Regions from separate parts of the Pseudoalteromonas sp. Angola-4 genome, predicted to be linked through region 2. Evidence: predicted binding sites of a transcription regulator. Region 2 holds the regulator's gene; the other holds the start of a gene.
The links. The regulator NrdR, encoded in region 2, represses ribonucleotide reductase genes. The targets are predictions, from matches to a motif close to AAACACNANATNTNGTGTTT.
Positions count from the first base shown of each region.

Region 1 (9,356 bases), on a different contig from region 2:
AATGTGTAGTAGCTCAGCAATTAAATCTAACAGCGATTGGTACTCTGCTAAGATTTTTTCATGCTCAAGACCGGTTAGTTTGTGTAAACGTAAATCAAGAATTGCTTGTGCTTGCTGCTCAGAAATATAGTACTGACCATCGCGAATACCCAGCTCACTTGCCAGCCAATCTGGGCGTGCTACGTTGTCTTCGCCTGCTTTTTCAAGCATAGCTTGTACGTTACCTAAGTCCCATGGGCGAGCTGTTAAGGCTACTTTAGCCTCAGCTGGGGTTGGCGATTTACGAATAAGCTCAATAATTGGGTCGATGTTGGCAAGCGCAATCGCTAAACCTTCAAGGGTATGAGCACGGTCGCGCGCTTTACGTAAATCAAATACGGTACGGCGTGTAACCACTTCACGGCGGTGAATAACAAACTCTTCAAGCATTTCTTTTAAGTTGAAACACTTAGGTTGGTTGTTAATTAATGCAACCATATTCATACCAAACACAGTTTGTAACTGAGTTTGTGAATATAAGTTGTTGAGGATAACTTCACCTACATCACCACGTTTGATCTCAATAACGATACGCATACCGTCTTTATCTGATTCATCACGTAGTGCGCTAATGCCTTCAATTTTTTTATCTTTAACAAGCTCAGCAATTTTTTCAATTAAGCGCGCTTTGTTAACCTGATAAGGAATTTCGTGCACGATAATGGTTTCGCGGCCTGTTTTTTCATCGGTTTCGATGTCGGCGCGTGCACGCATGTACACTTTACCACGGCCGGTTAAATAAGCATCTTCAATGCCTTTTTTACCATTAATAATGGCCGCCGTTGGGAAATCAGGACCCGGAATGTAATCCATTAATTCATGAATCGTTAAATCAGGGTTTTGAATAAGCGCTAAACAACCATTAACCACTTCAGTTAAGTTATGAGGTGGAATGTTTGTTGCCATACCTACCGCAATACCCGATGAACCGTTAACAAGTAAGTTAGGCACTTTGGTTGGTAAAACGTCAGGAATTTGTTCGGTACCGTCGTAGTTAGGAACGAAATCAACCGTTTCTTTTTCAAGATCGGCTAATAACTCATGCGACATTTTTGCCATACGTACTTCTGTATAACGCATTGCCGCTGCTGAATCACCATCAACCGAACCGAAGTTACCTTGGCCATCTACAAGCATATAACGTAGTGAGAATGGCTGTGCCATACGCACGATGGTGTCATAAACTGCACTGTCGCCGTGTGGGTGGTATTTACCGATTACGTCACCGACCACACGGGCCGATTTTTTGTAAGGCTTATTCCAGTCATTACTAAGCTCGTTCATTGCAAACAAAACGCGGCGGTGAACAGGTTTTAAACCATCACGTACGTCTGGTAATGCACGTCCTACAATTACGCTCATTGCGTAATCAAGGTAGGAGTTTTTTAACTCGTCTTCAATATTGACTGGCAGAATTTCATTGGCGAGATCAGTCATTTGATATCACATTCCTTCAGTATCAGCTCTTAGCAACCCGGTATTAGGCGCCAAGAGTATTTGTTATTATTTCTAAGCGACCATGCTATCACAATTAATTTAAATTTACAGGCGCAAAACTTTGCGATTTATCAATTTAGCCCTATATAATGGCCTCAGATTGACGAGGAAGTATTTTATGACCGAACATCAAAATGTAGATAACGCAGAAATAGCAAAATTTGAAGCCATTGCAGAGCGATGGTGGGACCAAGACGGAGAGTTTAAACCTCTTCACGAAATTAACCCATTACGATTAGACTTTGTGGCTAACAAAACCCAAGGCTTATTTGATAAAGAAACACTCGATGTAGGCTGTGGTGGCGGCATTCTTAGCGAAAGCATGGCACGCATGGGCGCACACGTAACCGGTATAGACATGGGCCAAGAGCCACTCACCGTAGCAAAGCTTCATAGCCTAGAAACCGGTGTAAATGTTGACTATATAAAAGTACCTGCAGAAGAATTTGCAACCCAGCACCCTGCTCGCTTTGATGTAATAACCTGTATGGAAATGCTAGAGCACGTACCTGACCCTGCTTCTATTATTCATGCAGTCGCAGAGCTTGCCAAGCCAGGGGCTGATGTTTTTTTCTCAACCCTAAATAAAACGCCTAAAGCTTACTTGTTTGCTATTGTAGGTGCTGAAAAGCTGTTAAAAATGGTGCCTGAGGGCACACACGATCACAACAAATTTATCAAACCTGCACAACTTATTGCATGGGCTGAACAAGCCGGTTTAAAAGTACGTGCCAGTGCTGGCCTAGGCTACAACCCGCTTTCTAAGCAGTATTCATTAAATACAGATGTGAGTGTTAATTACATTCTTCATTTTGAGAAGTTAGCATAATGGCTAGCTCTCATACCCCCTTAACTCCTTTTGAGTATGACGCTTTCTTATTTGATTTAGATGGCACCTTGCTTGATACAGCAGACGATTTAGGTGCTGCTTTAAATGCCGTACTTAAAAGTGAAGGTGTTGCGCAAGTTACGCCTGAAGCGTATAGAAAAGTAGCGTCTAATGGCGCCGGCGCATTGCTTGAACTTGGCTTTAAAGCGCAATGGGCATCGCAACCACAAACTGAACGTATAAAACAGTTAGTCAGCCACTACAGCCAAAACCTAGCTACACACACCCGCTGCTTTGAAGGCATAGAATCATTACTCATAGCCCTTGATAACCAAGGTATAAAATGGGGAATAATGACTAATAAGCCCGGGTTTTTAACCGATCCATTAGTGGCTGCTATACCCGCTTTAAAAAATGCACGCGTTGTGGTCAGTGGCGATACCCTCACCGAGGCTAAACCATCACCTTTACCCTTACTACACTGTACAAAACTGATGAACGTAGATCCTAAGCGTTGTTTATACATAGGTGATGCTCAACGTGATATAGAAGCAGGTAAAGCCGCAGGTATGCACACAGCAACAGCGCTTTGGGGCTTTATACCAAGTATTGATGAGGCCAAGGGCTGGGAAGCCGATTTTAACTGGCACAGCCCTATTGATGCTTTTAACCATATATAGTGCCATGTAAATTATTAAACACTATATATTGTGATTGTGTTAGTTTTTATGCAAAGCTTGTTGATAAAAAAAGCAGTCGAAATTTATTTTCAAAATGCATAAATTTAGCAGATCATTAGTTGATTTTTAGCTATTTCAACTTAAATGATTGTTCGAAGGTGAGTGACTACTAACACAAATACGTTATCCCAAAGTTATCCACAAATAGGGGCAATTATGTCCCTTGCAAATCAGCTCAGACCACACTATCTTGTGATCTCTAAATTGAACAACACCAGATATTGTGGCCAAATGTTATTCAATTAAATTCGCCAATACGGTGAAACTTATAATAAATGAATACGTACCTTGCTTTAGCGAGGTATAAAGCATTGGTCAAAATACACAATTCCCAAGGAATACAGGCAAAGCTATGAACCAACAGTTATCTGTAAGCAAGCGTGACGGGCGTAAAGAGCCTTTAGATCTTGATAAGATCCATCGCGTTATTGAATGGGCCGCCGAAGGTTTAAACAACGTATCGGTTTCACAGGTTGAATTAAAGTCACACATTCAATTTTACGACGGTATTCGTACAAAAGACATTCACGAAACCATCATTAAAGCAGCAGCCGATCAAATTTCAAAAGAGTCGCCTGACTACCAGTACTTAGCTGCCCGCTTAGCTGTATTCCACTTACGTAAAAAAGCGTATGGCCAGTTTGAGCCACCACGTTTATTTGATCATGTTACAAAAATGGTTGAAGACAAACGCTACGACGCTCATTTACTCGTTGATTACACAGAGCAAGAGCTTGATGAGCTAGATGCTTATCTTGATCATTCGCGCGATCTTAACTTTAGCTACGCAGCAGTAAAGCAGCTTGAAGGTAAATACCTAGTACAAAACCGCGTAACGGGTGAGATTTACGAAAGCGCCCAGTTTTTATATATCTTAGTGGCTGCTAGTTTATTCTCTGACTACCCGCGCGAAACACGTACTGACTACATCAAACGTTTTTACGATGCAGTATCAACGTTTAAAATCTCTTTACCTACGCCAATTATGTCGGGTGTGCGTACCCCTACGCGTCAGTTTAGCTCGTGTGTACTTATTGAATGTGGCGACAGCCTTGATTCAATTAACGCCACATCATCTGCCATTGTTAAGTACGTTTCACAACGTGCAGGTATTGGTATTAACGCCGGCCGTATTCGTGCATTAGGTAGCCATATCCGTAATGGCGAGGCGTACCACACTGGTTGTATTCCTTTTTATAAGCACTTTCAAACAGCGGTTAAAAGCTGCTCGCAAGGTGGTGTACGTGGCGGTGCTGCAACGTTATTCTACCCGCTTTGGCATTTAGAAGTAGAAAACCTACTGGTACTTAAAAATAACCGTGGTGTTGATGATAACCGTGTTCGTCATTTAGATTACGGCGTACAGTTTAATAAACTAATGTATTCTCGTTTAATTAAAGACGACTACATTACGTTATTTAGCCCATCAGATGTGCCTGGCCTTTACGATGCATTCTTTGAAGACCAAGACGAGTTTGATGCGTTATACGTAAAATACGAACAAGACGAGTCTATTCGTAAAAAGCGTATTAAAGCGATTGAGCTTTTCTCAATGTTCGCACAAGAGCGTGCCAGCACAGGTCGTATTTATTTACAAAACGTGGATCACTGTAATACGCACAGCCCGTTTATTTCTAAAGTGGCGCCAATTCGCCAATCTAACTTATGTTTAGAAATTGCATTGCCAACTAAGCCGTTAAATAACGTAAACGATGAAGAAGGCGAAATTGCACTTTGTACGCTATCTGCATTTAACCTAGGCGCTATTGAGTCACTTGATGAACTTGAAGAGCTTGCTGAGCTTGCAGTACGTGCACTTGATAACCTACTTGATTTCCAAGACTACCCAGTACCGGCTGCACGTAATGCCACTATGGGCCGTCGTACGTTAGGAATAGGCGTAATTAACTACGCGTACTACCTTGCTAAAAATGGTAAGCGTTACTCTGATGGCAGTGCTAATGCACTGACTCACAAAACGTTTGAAGCAATTCAATACTACTTAATGAAGGCATCAAACGAGCTGGCTAAAGAGCGTGGCGCGTGTCCTAAGTTTAACGAAACAACGTACTCTCAAGGTATTATGCCAACTGATACGTACAAACGTGACCTAGATAAAATTTGTGATGAGCCACTGCACTTAGACTGGGATTCGTTACGTGCCAGCATTAAAGAGCACGGCATGCGTAACTCAACACTTAGCGCATTAATGCCTTCAGAAACATCGTCGCAAATCTCTAACGCAACTAACGGTATTGAGCCACCACGTGGTCACATTAGCGTTAAAGCAAGTAAAGACGGTATTTTAAAACAAGTAGTTCCTGAGTACGAACGCTTAAAAGATAACTACGAGCTGCTGTGGGATATTCCATCAAACGATGGTTACTTACAGTTAGTGGGCATAATGCAAAAGTTTATTGACCAAACTATTTCGGCCAATACTAATTATGATCCAAACAAATACGAAGGCGGTAAAGTACCTATGAAAGTCTTATTAAAAGACTTACTAGGTGCATACAAGCTTGGTGTTAAAACACTTTACTACCATAACACCCGTGATGGCGCATCAGATGCACAAGACGACACTCCAGAAGTGGAAGATGATGATTGTGCAGGCGGCGCGTGTAAAATTTAATAGTTAAACTTAAAGCGGGCTCTTTGCCCGCTTTGTCCTGATAGTTTTAGTGATAGTTTTTTGAGTGATAGACATGTCTTATACTACTTTTAGTCGTAACCATAATGATCAAATGCAAGAGCCAATGTTTTTTGGCCAAACCGTTAACGTTTCGCGTTACGATCAACAAAAATACCCTATTTTTGAAAAATTGATTGAAAAGCAACTTTCGTTTTTTTGGCGTCCGGAAGAAGTAGACGTAAGTAAAGACCGTTTAGACTTTCAAGCATTGCCAGAGCACGAAAAGCACATATTTTTAAGTAACTTAAAATATCAAACGCTGCTTGATAGTGTACAAGGCCGCTCGCCAAACGTTGCCCTACTCCCTATTGTGTCTATTCCTGAGCTAGAAACATGGATAGAAACGTGGGCATTTAGTGAAACTATTCACAGTCGCTCTTACACCCACATTATTCGTAACGTTACACAGTCACCAGAACTTATTTTTGATGACATAGTTAGTAACGAAAAAATTAGCGAACGTGCTGATGCGGTAACCACCTACTACGATGATTTAATCAATGGCGTGTCGCTTTATAACCTGTATGGCGAAGGCAAGCACGAAATTAACGGTCAAACCGTTGTGATTAGCTTATTTGATCTTAAAAAGAAACTTTACCTTGCCATGATGTCGGTAAATATTCTTGAAGCCATTCGTTTTTATGTCAGCTTTGCGTGTTCGTTTGCCTTTGCTGAGCGTGAATTAATGGAAGGTAACGCTAAAATCATCAAGCTAATCGCACGTGATGAAGCACTTCATCTGTCGGGTACGCAGCATATTTTAAACATTATGCAAGATGGTAAAGACGACCCTGAAATGGCGATTGTTGCCGCGCAGTGCCGTGAAGAAGCCATTAAAATGTTTGTTGAAGCCGCAGAGCAAGAAAAAGAATGGGCAGAGTACTTATTCAAAGATGGCTCTATGATTGGTTTAAACAAACACATTTTATGTCAGTATGTTGAATACATCACCAACGCACGTATGACCGCCATTGGCCTACCTGCGCAATTTGAAAACAACAGTAACCCAATTCCATGGATCAACTCATGGCTTGTGTCTGACAACGTGCAAGTTGCACCGCAAGAAGCTGAAATTAGCTCATACCTTGTAGGTCAAATTGACTCACAAGTAGATGCCTCAGAATTTGGTGACTTTGATTTATAATGAGTGACAAACCCACTGCAAGTATAACGCTTGCAGATAACAGCCAGTGTATAGAATTTAGCACTGGCTGCCCTTCTGTTTTACATTGCTTAGAAAACCAAAAAATAGATGTAGCTTATCAATGCCGCGAAGGTTATTGTGGCGCGTGCAGAGCCACGTTAGTTTCAGGCCAAGTGCACTATAACGAAGAGCCTTTAGCGTTTGTACGCGAGGGCGAAATACTGCTGTGTTGCTGTAAGCCAAACGGTAATATAAGTATTAATTTAAAATAAATTTACTGCGTTTTATTCAAATGCTGTGGTTCAAACCGGTAGTGCCCCGTGATTTTATAATCAAAAAGCATATCGGTTTTTTCTGCCCCGCGGCCAATGTTATGTACAATTAATGGATTGCCAGTTTGTACTGAACGCTCATTAACTACCATACCTATATGTGGCAGGTTACCCGGTAACATCCAAGTCACTATATCACCTGTTTTATACTCTTCAGGGCTATCAGATAACACTAACGCACGACCCTGTCTTTTAAAGTAGGTTTGTAAGTTAGGCACTCTTCGGTGGTCTATATTTTTATCGGGTTTGGTCAGCCCCCAAATACGCTTTGAGGGGTACAGAGTAAAATTGTCACGCATGTCTTCGTGTACTAACTGTTGTAAATCTATACCTAACTGGCGATAAGCACGAATAATCACATCGGTACACACCCCAATATTACTTGGCACGTCACCACCTGGGTAACTTATTGAACGATAACTCCCATCATACGTAACTTGGTGTGTTGTTCGCTGTATTAATGCAGCAGTTATATCTTCTTCAAATGAATTTGCTAAGGCACTAAAAGGCGCTAATACACTAAAATATAACCATACATTAGCCATATTCTGTTCCTTGTAAAAAAATTTATAATGCATCCAGTACATACTCAGGCACATTTATTTTCTCACCTGAATTTATAAAGTGAGTATCGAGCGAATAAGCCATAATTTCAAGCGGTGCATTGTGATAACCAAAGTGCTTAATTTCATTCATATAGCGCTCTATAAAGGCTAAAGCACCAAGATTTTGCCACTGCAATACATGCACTAATTCATGAAAATGTACGCGCAAGTTATCAACACTTGTCGGCAACAAGTAGTAAGTATTTTTATAAGTTATGCCGCTGACTTTCATATCAATAAAATCACCCAGCCCCATGGCACGTAAAGCAGCAAAATCGGGCTTGGGTATTTCATCGATTACAACATAAAAGGCATTTTCCAAAAATTCAGTTGGGTAAAAACCTGCAAACTGTGCTGCAAATTGAGTACAGCACACCCGTTTGTATTTATATTTATGATTTACCTCATCAATCCATTGCTCGATTGCGGTTAATATATCCATATTCCAAACCTCATTACAATCGCGACTAACTAGGTTTAATTAACCTTCTTCTTCTGTCAGTGACTCAAGTAAATCATGAATTTCAGCTTTAAGCGCTTTATCTTCAATTTTATTAGCGCTGACCTTGGCATTTTTTAGGCTTTTAATCGCTTCATTTTTTTGTCCAAGCTCTATTTGTAGAGTTGCCATTGAATAAGCAACCGACGACATATGATCTTTATTATTGATTGCAACCGACTTCTGTAGCGCTTTTTCATATGTGGTAATTGCCTCTTCAAGTTCTTCGGTAAAATCAGCTAAGGTTTCCCACTGTACAGGGTGATCTTTTGAAGTATTCTCGTTTTCTTCACAAATAGCTTTGAGCCTAGAAAATAATAATTCAAACCTTTTACGGTCGTTTCTATTTGCAGCTTCCATCAGTTGCTCTGCTAAATCATGTACTGCTTTATATACTTTGGTGTTCATCATCAGGAACTATCCTTAACTGGTCACTAAACTAACTATTTAGAGGCGTCCTAACCTTATTAGAACGGCTAATTATTTAGGTGTAATAATACATTAATAATAGATAGCGAGTTGGAATTAAAAGTGTGGTTTTAAAATTATATATAAAAAAGTAATCCACGTTAGTTACAGTGATACACTGAAAAACAAATGGACACCTAATATACTGACTAAAAATGAAAGAGTGCAACCAATGCGGTAAATGCTGTATTAAATACGGTGGGGGCGATTTAAGTGCAACCTTACAAGAAATTGAAATGTGGGCACTGTTTAACCCAGAGATTTATCAATATGTTAAAGATGATGAAATTTGGTTTGATCCAAAAACGCAATTGCGACTCTCCACTTGCCCCTTTTTAGAAATAGCGCCCAAAAAAGAGCCCTCCCATAAAACAATGTATACCTGCAGCATTTACCTAGATAGGCCAGAAGATTGCCGCCATTATCCAAGCCTGGTGTCAGAAATGATACGTGATGAATGCGAAATGATAGAACCTATCGATGTAAAAAACCAAACTAGAGCACAACA
Region 1 covers NZ_JAQREK010000005.1:53,607-62,962, forward strand. The annotation lists gene gyrA (DNA topoisomerase (ATP-hydrolyzing) subunit A) at 1-1,476, opposite strand, end outside; gene ubiG (bifunctional 2-polyprenyl-6-hydroxyphenol methylase/3-demethylubiquinol 3-O-methyltransferase UbiG) at 1,655-2,365, shown strand; gene PSH48_RS08370 (HAD family hydrolase) at 2,365-3,045, shown strand; gene nrdA (class 1a ribonucleoside-diphosphate reductase subunit alpha) at 3,458-5,740, shown strand; gene nrdB (class Ia ribonucleoside-diphosphate reductase subunit beta) at 5,814-6,944, shown strand; gene yfaE (class I ribonucleotide reductase maintenance protein YfaE) at 6,944-7,216, shown strand; gene PSH48_RS08390 (DUF1287 domain-containing protein) at 7,219-7,821, opposite strand; gene PSH48_RS08395 (hypothetical protein) at 7,844-8,323, opposite strand; gene PSH48_RS08400 (hypothetical protein) at 8,363-8,791, opposite strand; gene PSH48_RS08405 (YkgJ family cysteine cluster protein) at 9,004-9,356, shown strand, end outside.
Region 1: the regulator NrdR is predicted to act here: its motif matches at 3,315-3,334, upstream of nrdA (class 1a ribonucleoside-diphosphate reductase subunit alpha).

Region 2 (9,356 bases):
GCTCATTGAAATATCTGAGCCTGTCGGCTGCTCAGCCCCTTTAATAAGGCGCTCTAAATAACGTGCAATTTGGTCGACTTCTAAATTAACGCGTGTGCCCACTTTAAAATCAGCAATGGTGGTTTGCTCGCTTGTGTGCGGCACTATGGTTAATTTAAATTTATTACCTTGTACAGCGTTTACTGTCAGGCTTATACCATCTATACATACAGACCCTTTGTAAGGAATGTACTTCATTAAGTTTTCATCGGTGCTTAGCCAATATTCTGTAGCGCGCGCATTACTAGTAATGGCTGTAATGGTTGCAATGCCATCAACATGACCTGACACTAAATGCCCGCCTAAACGTGAAACCGGCTGCATGGCTTTTTCAAGGTTAACTGTTTGGCCAATATTATAATTTGCAAACCCAGTTAAGCTGATAGTTTCGTTTGATAAGTCGGCACTAAAGCCATCAATGTGCTTATCAACTACCGTTAAACATACGCCATTTGTGGCAATGCTATCGCCAAGCTTTACATCGCTCATATCAAGATTAGCGCTTTGAATACGAATGGCTAAATCGCCTTGTTTTTTTTGTAATAGCGCAATTTTGCCTGTGGCTTCAATTATTCCAGTAAACATAGCCCTACTCTTTTAATTAAGTGATTGGAATGTGTTTTGTGGCGGTTATACGTAAATCATCGCCTATTTTCACACACTCTTTAAACGTCAAATTAACGGTGTTTTGCATATCTGTCAGCGGTGCAAAATTAACTAAGCTTTTTGCATCGCACCCCATTAGTTTAGGCGCTAAGTAAAATATATATTCGTCTATTAAATTAAGCTCTGTCATTTTACCGGCAAGTGTAGCACCCGCTTCTAAATAAACATGATTAAATTGCAGCTTAGCAAGGTGCGCTAAAACAGACGTTAAATTAACTTTGTTATTTTGCTGTGGCACTTCTATATGCCTTACAAAATGCGGCCACTGCGTTGATTTATCAACCTTGGTAGTGAAAATTATTATTTCACTTTCAATATTAAATACTGCCAGCTCTGGTGTAAGCCTATTTTGTGAGTCAATTATAACACGCACCGGTTGGCGTAGGGGTAATTCAGTAGGCAAAGCCTGTGGCAACTCGCTTAACCTCACATTGAGCTTAGCATCATCGGTAATAACCGTATCGGCGCCCGTTAAAATAGCGCAGCTTTGTGCTCGGTGTAATTGTACATCTTGTCGCGCAGCGCTGCCGGTGATCCACTTACTTTGGCCATTTTTAAGCGCGGTTTTACCATCAATGCTGGCCGCCATTTTACACGTAACATACGGCAGACCCTGCTCCATACGCTTAAAAAAACCTAAATTAAGTGCGCGCGCTTGCTGCTCTAAAAGCCCAAATGCAACCTCAATACCGGCATCGCTAAGTATTTTAAGCCCTTTACCTGCTACTTGTGGGTTGGTGTCGACCATAGCTGCAATAACTTTTACTACACCTGCGGCTTTTAAACCCTCTGCGCACGGGGGAGTGCGTCCGTAATGGCTGCACGGTTCAAGCGTTACATACGCAGTCGCGCCTTTTGCGTTTTCACCTGCTACAGCAAGGGCATTAACCTCAGCATGCCCCTGCCCAGCTAATTGATGAAACCCTTCACCAATTATGTGGTTATCTTTAACTAAAACACACCCGACATTAGGATTGGGGGTGGTTGTAAATCGCCCTTTTTTTGCAAGCTCGATGGCACGTGCCATGTACATTTCATCTTGCGCAGTAAAGGTTATTTGGTTTTGCATTATTACTCCCCTAAACGGGCAATTTCTTCACCAAATTCGCGTATATCTTCAAACGAGCGATACACAGAGGCAAACCGCACATAGGCTACTTTATCCAGTTTTTTAAGCGCCTCCATTATGCACTCACCCACAAGGTGACTTGATATTTCTCGCTCGCCGGTAGCACGCAACTGCGATTTAATAATATTAACCACTTCATCCACTTGCTCTGTACTAACAGGGCGTTTTTCTAGGGCGCGATTAAGGCCATTGAGTAGCTTATCTTCATTAAAGGGTTCTCGGCTGCCATCTTGTTTAATCACACGTGGCATAACTAACTCGGCGCCTTCAAAGGTAGTAAATCGCTCGTGACACTCGTTACATTCACGACGACGGCGAACTTGGTGGCCTCCGCCGACTAGGCGAGAATCAATAACTTTAGTATCTTTTGCGGTACAAAATGGGCAATGCATAACTCGGTACTTCCGTTTTAAAACAAAAAAGGCCGCTATTTAGCGGCCTTTTATCTTAGCAAAAAAATAGGGCCTGTTGGCCTTTCAGGATTAAATTTGTTCTATCTAGGGGTGATTTGATCGCGGCGCGAGGTTTGTAACCTAGTGGGCTAAGTAAAAACCGAGCAACAAAGAGTAAATCGCCCCTAGGACGAACCCGAGGGCAGTGCATGTTTGGCATTTATGCTGCGTTATCGCCTATTTGTGTGGAGTAACCACACTACATAGACTCTGCCTTGCCTAAAAACCAAACATACTACTGCAAATTAAACCTCGAAAGGTAAACAGGCCCCTTGTTGTGATCGAAATTACTGCTGCTTATGCAATTAAGCGTATACAGGTAGTTTCGCACAAATTGCTTTAACTTTTTCTTTAACTTGGGCTTGTACTGACTCATCGTTGATGTTGTCTAATACGTCACAAATCCAGCCAGCAAGTTCTTTCGATTCAGCTTCTTTAAAGCCTCGACGCGTAATTGCAGGTGAACCAATACGCAAACCAGAAGTAACAAACGGTGAGCGAGGATCGTTTGGTACAGAGTTTTTGTTCACAGTAATATTTGCATTGCCAAGCGCTGCGTCGGCATCTTTACCTGTGATATCTTTATCGATTAAATCAAGTAAGAATAAGTGGTTTTCTGTTTTATCAGATACGATTTTGTAACCGCGCTCTTGCATAACAGCAACCATAGCTTGAGCATTTTTAACTACTTGTGCTTGGTATGTTTTAAATTCTGGTTGTAGAGCTTCTTTAAATGCCACTGCTTTTGCAGCAATAATGTGACATAAAGGACCACCCTGGCCACCTGGGAACACAGCGCTGTTAAGCTTTTTGTAAATTGCTTCGTCGCCACAAGCAGAAATAATTAAACCACCACGAGGGCCTGCTAATGTTTTGTGTGTTGTTGTTGTTACAACATGCGCGTGAGGTACTGGGCTTGGGTAAACACCCGCCGCAATTAAACCAGCAACGTGAGCCATATCAACAAATAAGTAAGCACCTACTTTATCAGCAATCTCACGGAATCTAGCCCAATCAACAATACCTGAGTACGCAGAAAAACCACCAATAATCATTTTTGGTTTGTGCTCAAGTGCTAACGCTTCTACCTGTGCGTAGTCAATTTCGCCAGTTGCTTCGTCTAGCCCGTACTGGATTGCATTGTATAGCTTACCTGAGAAGCTTACGTGTGAACCGTGCGTTAAGTGACCACCATGAGCTAAGCTCATACCAAGTACAGTGTCGCCCGCTTCTAATAATGCTAAGAAAACAGCTGCATTTGCTTGAGAACCCGCATGTGGCTGAACGTTTGCGTAGTCAGAACCAAATAGCTCGTTAGCACGATCAATTGCAAGTTGTTCAACAACGTCTACGTGCTCACAACCGCCATAGTAACGTTTGCCCGGGTAACCTTCTGCGTATTTGTTTGTAAGCTGTGAACCCTGAGCTTCTAGTACGCGTGGGCTACAGTAGTTTTCTGATGCGATTAATTCAATGTGCTCTTCTTGGCGAGCAGTTTCTTTGTTTATCGCGTCAAATAACTCTGGATCAAAATCCGAAATATTCATGCTACGTTCTAACATTGGGGTCTCCTAGGGCAACGTGTATGGTGTTTTTTAGAGGCTTTATTGTACGCTTTAAACGACTCTTTGCCTACGCTCTTAAGTTGAGGATATTTAAACAGGGATTGAATCTATTTCACAGCGTTTTTAAGATGATATTTTTTTATAAATGCATTAATAATTTAAATGATTTTTATTTTTTACATTTAATTAGTTAATGATAAATACTTTATTTAGTGCGTTCAAAATACAAAAAAAGCGGCCAAAGCCGCTTTTTTAACGCTAGGTTAGTTAGCCTAACTTAGCGAGTATTTCAGTGCGTAACGCTTCATAATCAGGGTTAATGTCGCTTGCTAAACAAGGTTTAGCAAGTGCGTCGCTAAGTGGTTTTGGCATATCAAGTTCAATATTTAGAATCTCTTCTACACTTTCTTTAAACTTAGCGGGGTGAGCAGTTGCTAAAAAGATACCTGCTGCGCCGGGTGCTTTATTCTCTACAAGACCTTGGTACGCAATGGCGGTATGCGGCTCTGCAACATAACCAGTTTGTTGAATATTTTTCATCACTGCTTGCGTATTTTCTTCGCTCACACTGGTTGAGTAAAAATTATCGTAGCTAAACCAGTTATTATCTAACATTGTTTGCACACGTGGCCAGTTATTTGGCTTGCTCACATCCATCGCATTTGAAAGCGACTCAAGTGTGGCATTTGGCGCCCAATTTTTATCAAGCATGTAACGGGGCACGGTGTCGTTTTGATTTGTAGTCGCGCTTAGTTTACCCACCGGCAAACCAATTACAGCACCAATCATGGCGGCACATACATTACCAAAGTTACCACTAGGGACTGAAATATGCGCTGTAGCACGCTTTTCTTTTGGTAGCTGAGCAATGGCTTCAAAGTAATAACATACTTGTGCCACTAGGCGGCTAATGTTGATTGAGTTAGCTGAATTAAGGCCAAGTGTAGATTTAACTTCGTCATCTAAAAACGACTTTTTAACCAGCTCTTGGCAATCATCAAAACTGCCATCAACCGCGTAACAATGAATGTTGTTACCAAGCGTAGTAAATAGCTTTTGCTGAGCAAGCGAAATTTTGCCTTTAGGGTATAGAATAACCACATCTATATTTGGCTTGTTGTAAAACGCATGTGCAACAGCAGCGCCAGTATCGCCAGAGGTTGCCGTTAAAATCGTGACTTTTTCGCCTTGATTAAACTGTGCTAAACACTCAGCCATAAAGCGCCCGCCAAAGTCTTTAAACGCAAGCGTAGGGCCATGAAAAAGCTCTAAACAATAGTTATTGTCTTCAACCTCTACCAATTTTACGGGGAAGTTAAATGCATTTTTAACCATTTGAGCAACGGTATCAGCGGGTAATTCATCACCAATAAGGTGCGATAAAATTTTGCTACTGCGGGTAACAAAGTCCATATCTAATAACGCATCTACATCGGCGAGTGGCGCTAAGCTTTCAGGGAAAAATACCCCCTGATTACGCCCAAGCCCTGTTTTTACCGCTTCAACAAACGACACTTTTTGAGAATTTTCTTTTAAATTATGTAATTGCATAAATGCCTATCCTATAAAACTGTTAATTGACGCGTGCCGTCGTTATCTAATTTACAAATGTGGCAAAAGCCCTGCTCATTTATATAGTTTTGCGCTAACCACTGCGCACATTTTTCAGCAGCTTCTAATGTTTTACACACTGTAAATAACGTAGGGCCCGCACCTGAAATACTGACAATTTCTGCACCAAGCGCTGGCAAATTTGCTTTCGCTTCGCTAAACCCTGTTATTAACGGCGCTCGGTACGGCTCTGCTATATCGTCTTGCATAATACTCAGTGCATCATCAAAACGCTGCGTTAATAACAAGCTGCTAAATGCCGATAAACGCTGTGCAAACTCAACCCCTGCGTGCATACTTAGCTCTTTAGGTAATACCGAGCGTGCCTTTGCGGTATTAAGCGAAAACCCAGGAAACGCCGCTACGTAGTACCAGTTTTCATCAACTGGTAGAGCAATTGACTTATCAGGAATTAAATCGCCTGTAAGCTGTAAGCCCCCTAAATAACACGGGGTGATGTTGTCATAATGACGCCCGCCACTGACTATCGCTTCAAAATCAGCCATTAATTCAATCAGCTCAACTTGGCTTAAATTGGTTTGAGCAAACTTATCAAGCGCAGCAAAGGTTGCTACCACCGAGCACGCACTCGAACCTAGCCCTGAGCCAATTGGTAAATTCTTTTTAAGCTCTAATTTTACACTTGGCATATCTGGCGCAACGTGCGCTCTAAAATGTACTAAACATTGATATGCTAGGTTTTCGCTCGCATCGCTTGGTAACTTATGCGCATATTCGCCAGAGCAAACAAACTCATCACTTGCTGCGGCGCTTACTACGGCTACATCACCTAATAAGCTGCCATCAATAGGCGCAAGCGCTGCGCCAAGTGCATCAAAGCCCACTGCAAAATTACCTATAGACGCCGGAGCATATACTTCTATCATAATGCTCTCCTAGCGCGATAACGTTTTTAATACGTCGGCAAATACGCCTGCAGCTGTTACCGCAGAGCCTGCACCGTAACCACGAATTACAAACGGGCGTGGTTGATAATACTGGCTTAAAATAGCTAATGCGTTTTCACCATCACGAATAACATTTAATGCATGCGATGAATCGACCGCTTCAATACCTACTTTACAGTGGCCTTCTTTAATTGTACCTACATAACGCAGTACCTTGCCCTCTGCTGCCGCACTTTGAATACGGTCGTTAAACTCAGCATCTAAACTTGGCAGTTTAGCCATAAATTCATCTACGCTGTCACCTTGTGCAAAACCTTGAGGCAATACTGACTCTACTTCTATATCGCTAAGCTCTAATTTCATGCCAGCTTCGCGTGCAATGATAAGCAATTTACGTGCTACATCGGTGCCCGATAGATCATCGCGTGGGTCTGGCTCTGTAAAACCGCTTTCTTTTGCTTTAATAGTTGCCTCAGAAAGTGATAAACCATCTTCTAGTGCACCAAACATGTACGACAGTGAGCCTGATAAAATACCGCTAAACTCAAGTAACTCATCACCTGCACCAAATAACGACTGTAGGTTATCGATTACCGGTAAGCCTGCACCTACGTTTGTTTCGTATAAAAACTTGCGGTTATTTTTTTGTGTTGCCGCAATTAAGTCTTGGTAATAATCATACGAGCTGGTTGTTGCTTTTTTATTAGCGGCAACCACATGGAAGCCCGCATTTAAAAAATCCACATACTGAGCTGCTAGCGCATCAGAAGACGTACAATCTACAAGCACAGGGTTTACTAAGTGATTTTGCTTTACAAACTGCTCAACTAAATTTAAATCAAACGCTTGCTCTGATGCTGCAAGCTTTTGCTGCCAGTCATCAAATGCAATACCTTCGCTGTCTAAATGCAATTGACGAGAATTAGCAACGCCATATAGGTTTAACTTAATATTACGTTTTTCAAGCCACGCTTGCTGGCGCTCTAACTGAGAAATAAGCTCTTGGCCTACTAAGCCACAGCCAAGTAAAAATACGTCAATTGAAGGGACGTGGGTAAAAAAGTTTTCATGGCATATTTTCACTGCATCGTTACACAGCTCGCCATCAATAACCGCCGAAATAGCACTTTCTGTAGAATCCTGCGCAATGGCTACAATGTTTACTTGGGCCTGTGCAAGAGAAGCAAAAAACTGTGCTGCTAAACCTTTGTGTGCGCGCATGTTATCGCCCACTAAAGTGACAATGGCAAGATTACGTTGTACTTGTACCGGCTCAATTAAGCCTGCTTGTAATTCAAGTTCAAATGCACTTTGTAAGGCTTCTAGCGCGAGCGCTAAATCGCTTTCGTGCACACAAAAGCTAATGCTAAATTCACACGATGATTGAGTAATTAATACTATCGATACGTTATCGTGCGCAAGGGCATTAAATACCTTAGAGGCCATGCCCACTTTACCTTTCATGCCAGGGCCTGACACGGTAAGCATTGCTAAGTCTTGCAAGCTAGAAAGCGCTTTTACTGGCTCATCCGATGAATAGTCGTTACCAATTAATGACCCTTGAGCATCTGGGTTATGGGTATTTTTAATTTCGCACGGTACGCCCGCTTTCGCGCACGGTAAAATGGTTTTAGGATGAAGTACTTTAGCGCCAAAGTAAGAAAGCTCCATCGCTTCTTTATAAGATAAGAAATCAACTTTAGTCGCTTTTTTGATGTAGCGCGGATCAGCACTGTACACACCATCAACGTCAGTCCAAATTTGGCAAATTTCAGCATCTAAACATGCCGCTGCAATAGCTGCAGAGTAATCAGAGCCATTACGACCAAGTGTAGTAAGTTCGCCTTGCTCGTTGCTTGCTGTAAAGCCTGGCATAATGTAAATGGTGGCTGGGTTTTCTTTAAGTACTGCTTGAAAGCGTGCTTTACTCGTTACTAAGTCGGCTTCAGCATCAATGTAGCCACCAGTAGAGGCAACACAACGCGTTGCTTCAAGGTATTGTGCATTGTGCGAGCTTAATAAACTTTGCATTAGCGATACACTAACACGCTCACCAAAACTAATTACAAAAGCACGAATTTGATCTGGGCAACACTTAATAAGCGCCACACCATCTAGCTTATTTTTAAGCTCATTAAAATCTGGCCAGTTTTTTACTTCGCCACTGCTTTTTTCTACTTCTGCTTTTAATGTCTCGCATCGGCTTAGCAAAGCTTGCCATTGCTGAGAAAAATCTTGACCTTGCTCAGCGGCATTTGCCAGCGCAACTAATGAATCAGTCATACCTCCGGGTGCAGAAAGTACCAGTAACATTTCATCTTTTAACTGTGCTTTTACCAGCAAAGCTACTTGTTGCAAACAGGCAAAGTCGGCAAGCGAAGAGCCTCCAAATTTTAAAACGCGCATTATTTATGTTCCTCATCCCATAAAACGAAAAAAGGCCTGTGTTCTTAGTGAACACAGGCCTTTAAATTTGTTGCACCGACCTATGCCACTATCCAGTAAGAATGGTGGTTGTAATAATAATGGTCAGTGCGCGATTAATTGTTTTCATAGAGCTAAGACTGCCTTAACAAAGGCTATGCTGTCAACCCCAAATTAAAAGATAAAACAGCCTTTTTGAACATGAAAAAACCTAATGAATGCCAAATTTATGCAAAACTTCACTTAAGGCCGATTTATTAATAGGTTTATTTATAAAGTCGATGGCACCAAGCTGCGCGACTTTTTGCTTCATTTGTTGTTGTATATCAGCGGAGATCACCAGTACAAAACACTCTATTTTTTCTGCCTTGATGCGCTCCAGCACTTGTACGCCGTCAACTTCTGGCATGGTTAAGTCTAAACACAAAAGATCAAATTGCTGCAAGCGTAAAAGCGCCAGCGCATCGGCCCCGTTTGCGGCTTGTTGAATGTCGGCACTCACGCACTCATTTAAACAACGCACAACTTGTTTGCGTGCAACAGTGGAGTCATCACACACTAA
Region 2 covers NZ_JAQREK010000011.1:120,678-130,033, reverse strand. The annotation lists gene PSH48_RS13730 (riboflavin synthase) at 1-624, opposite strand, end outside; gene ribD (bifunctional diaminohydroxyphosphoribosylaminopyrimidine deaminase/5-amino-6-(5-phosphoribosylamino)uracil reductase RibD) at 641-1,774, opposite strand; gene nrdR (transcriptional regulator NrdR) at 1,777-2,226, opposite strand; gene glyA (serine hydroxymethyltransferase) at 2,592-3,848, opposite strand; gene thrC (threonine synthase) at 4,119-5,402, opposite strand; gene thrB (homoserine kinase) at 5,414-6,349, opposite strand; gene thrA (bifunctional aspartate kinase/homoserine dehydrogenase I) at 6,359-8,776, opposite strand; gene PSH48_RS13695 (response regulator) at 9,006-9,356, opposite strand, start outside.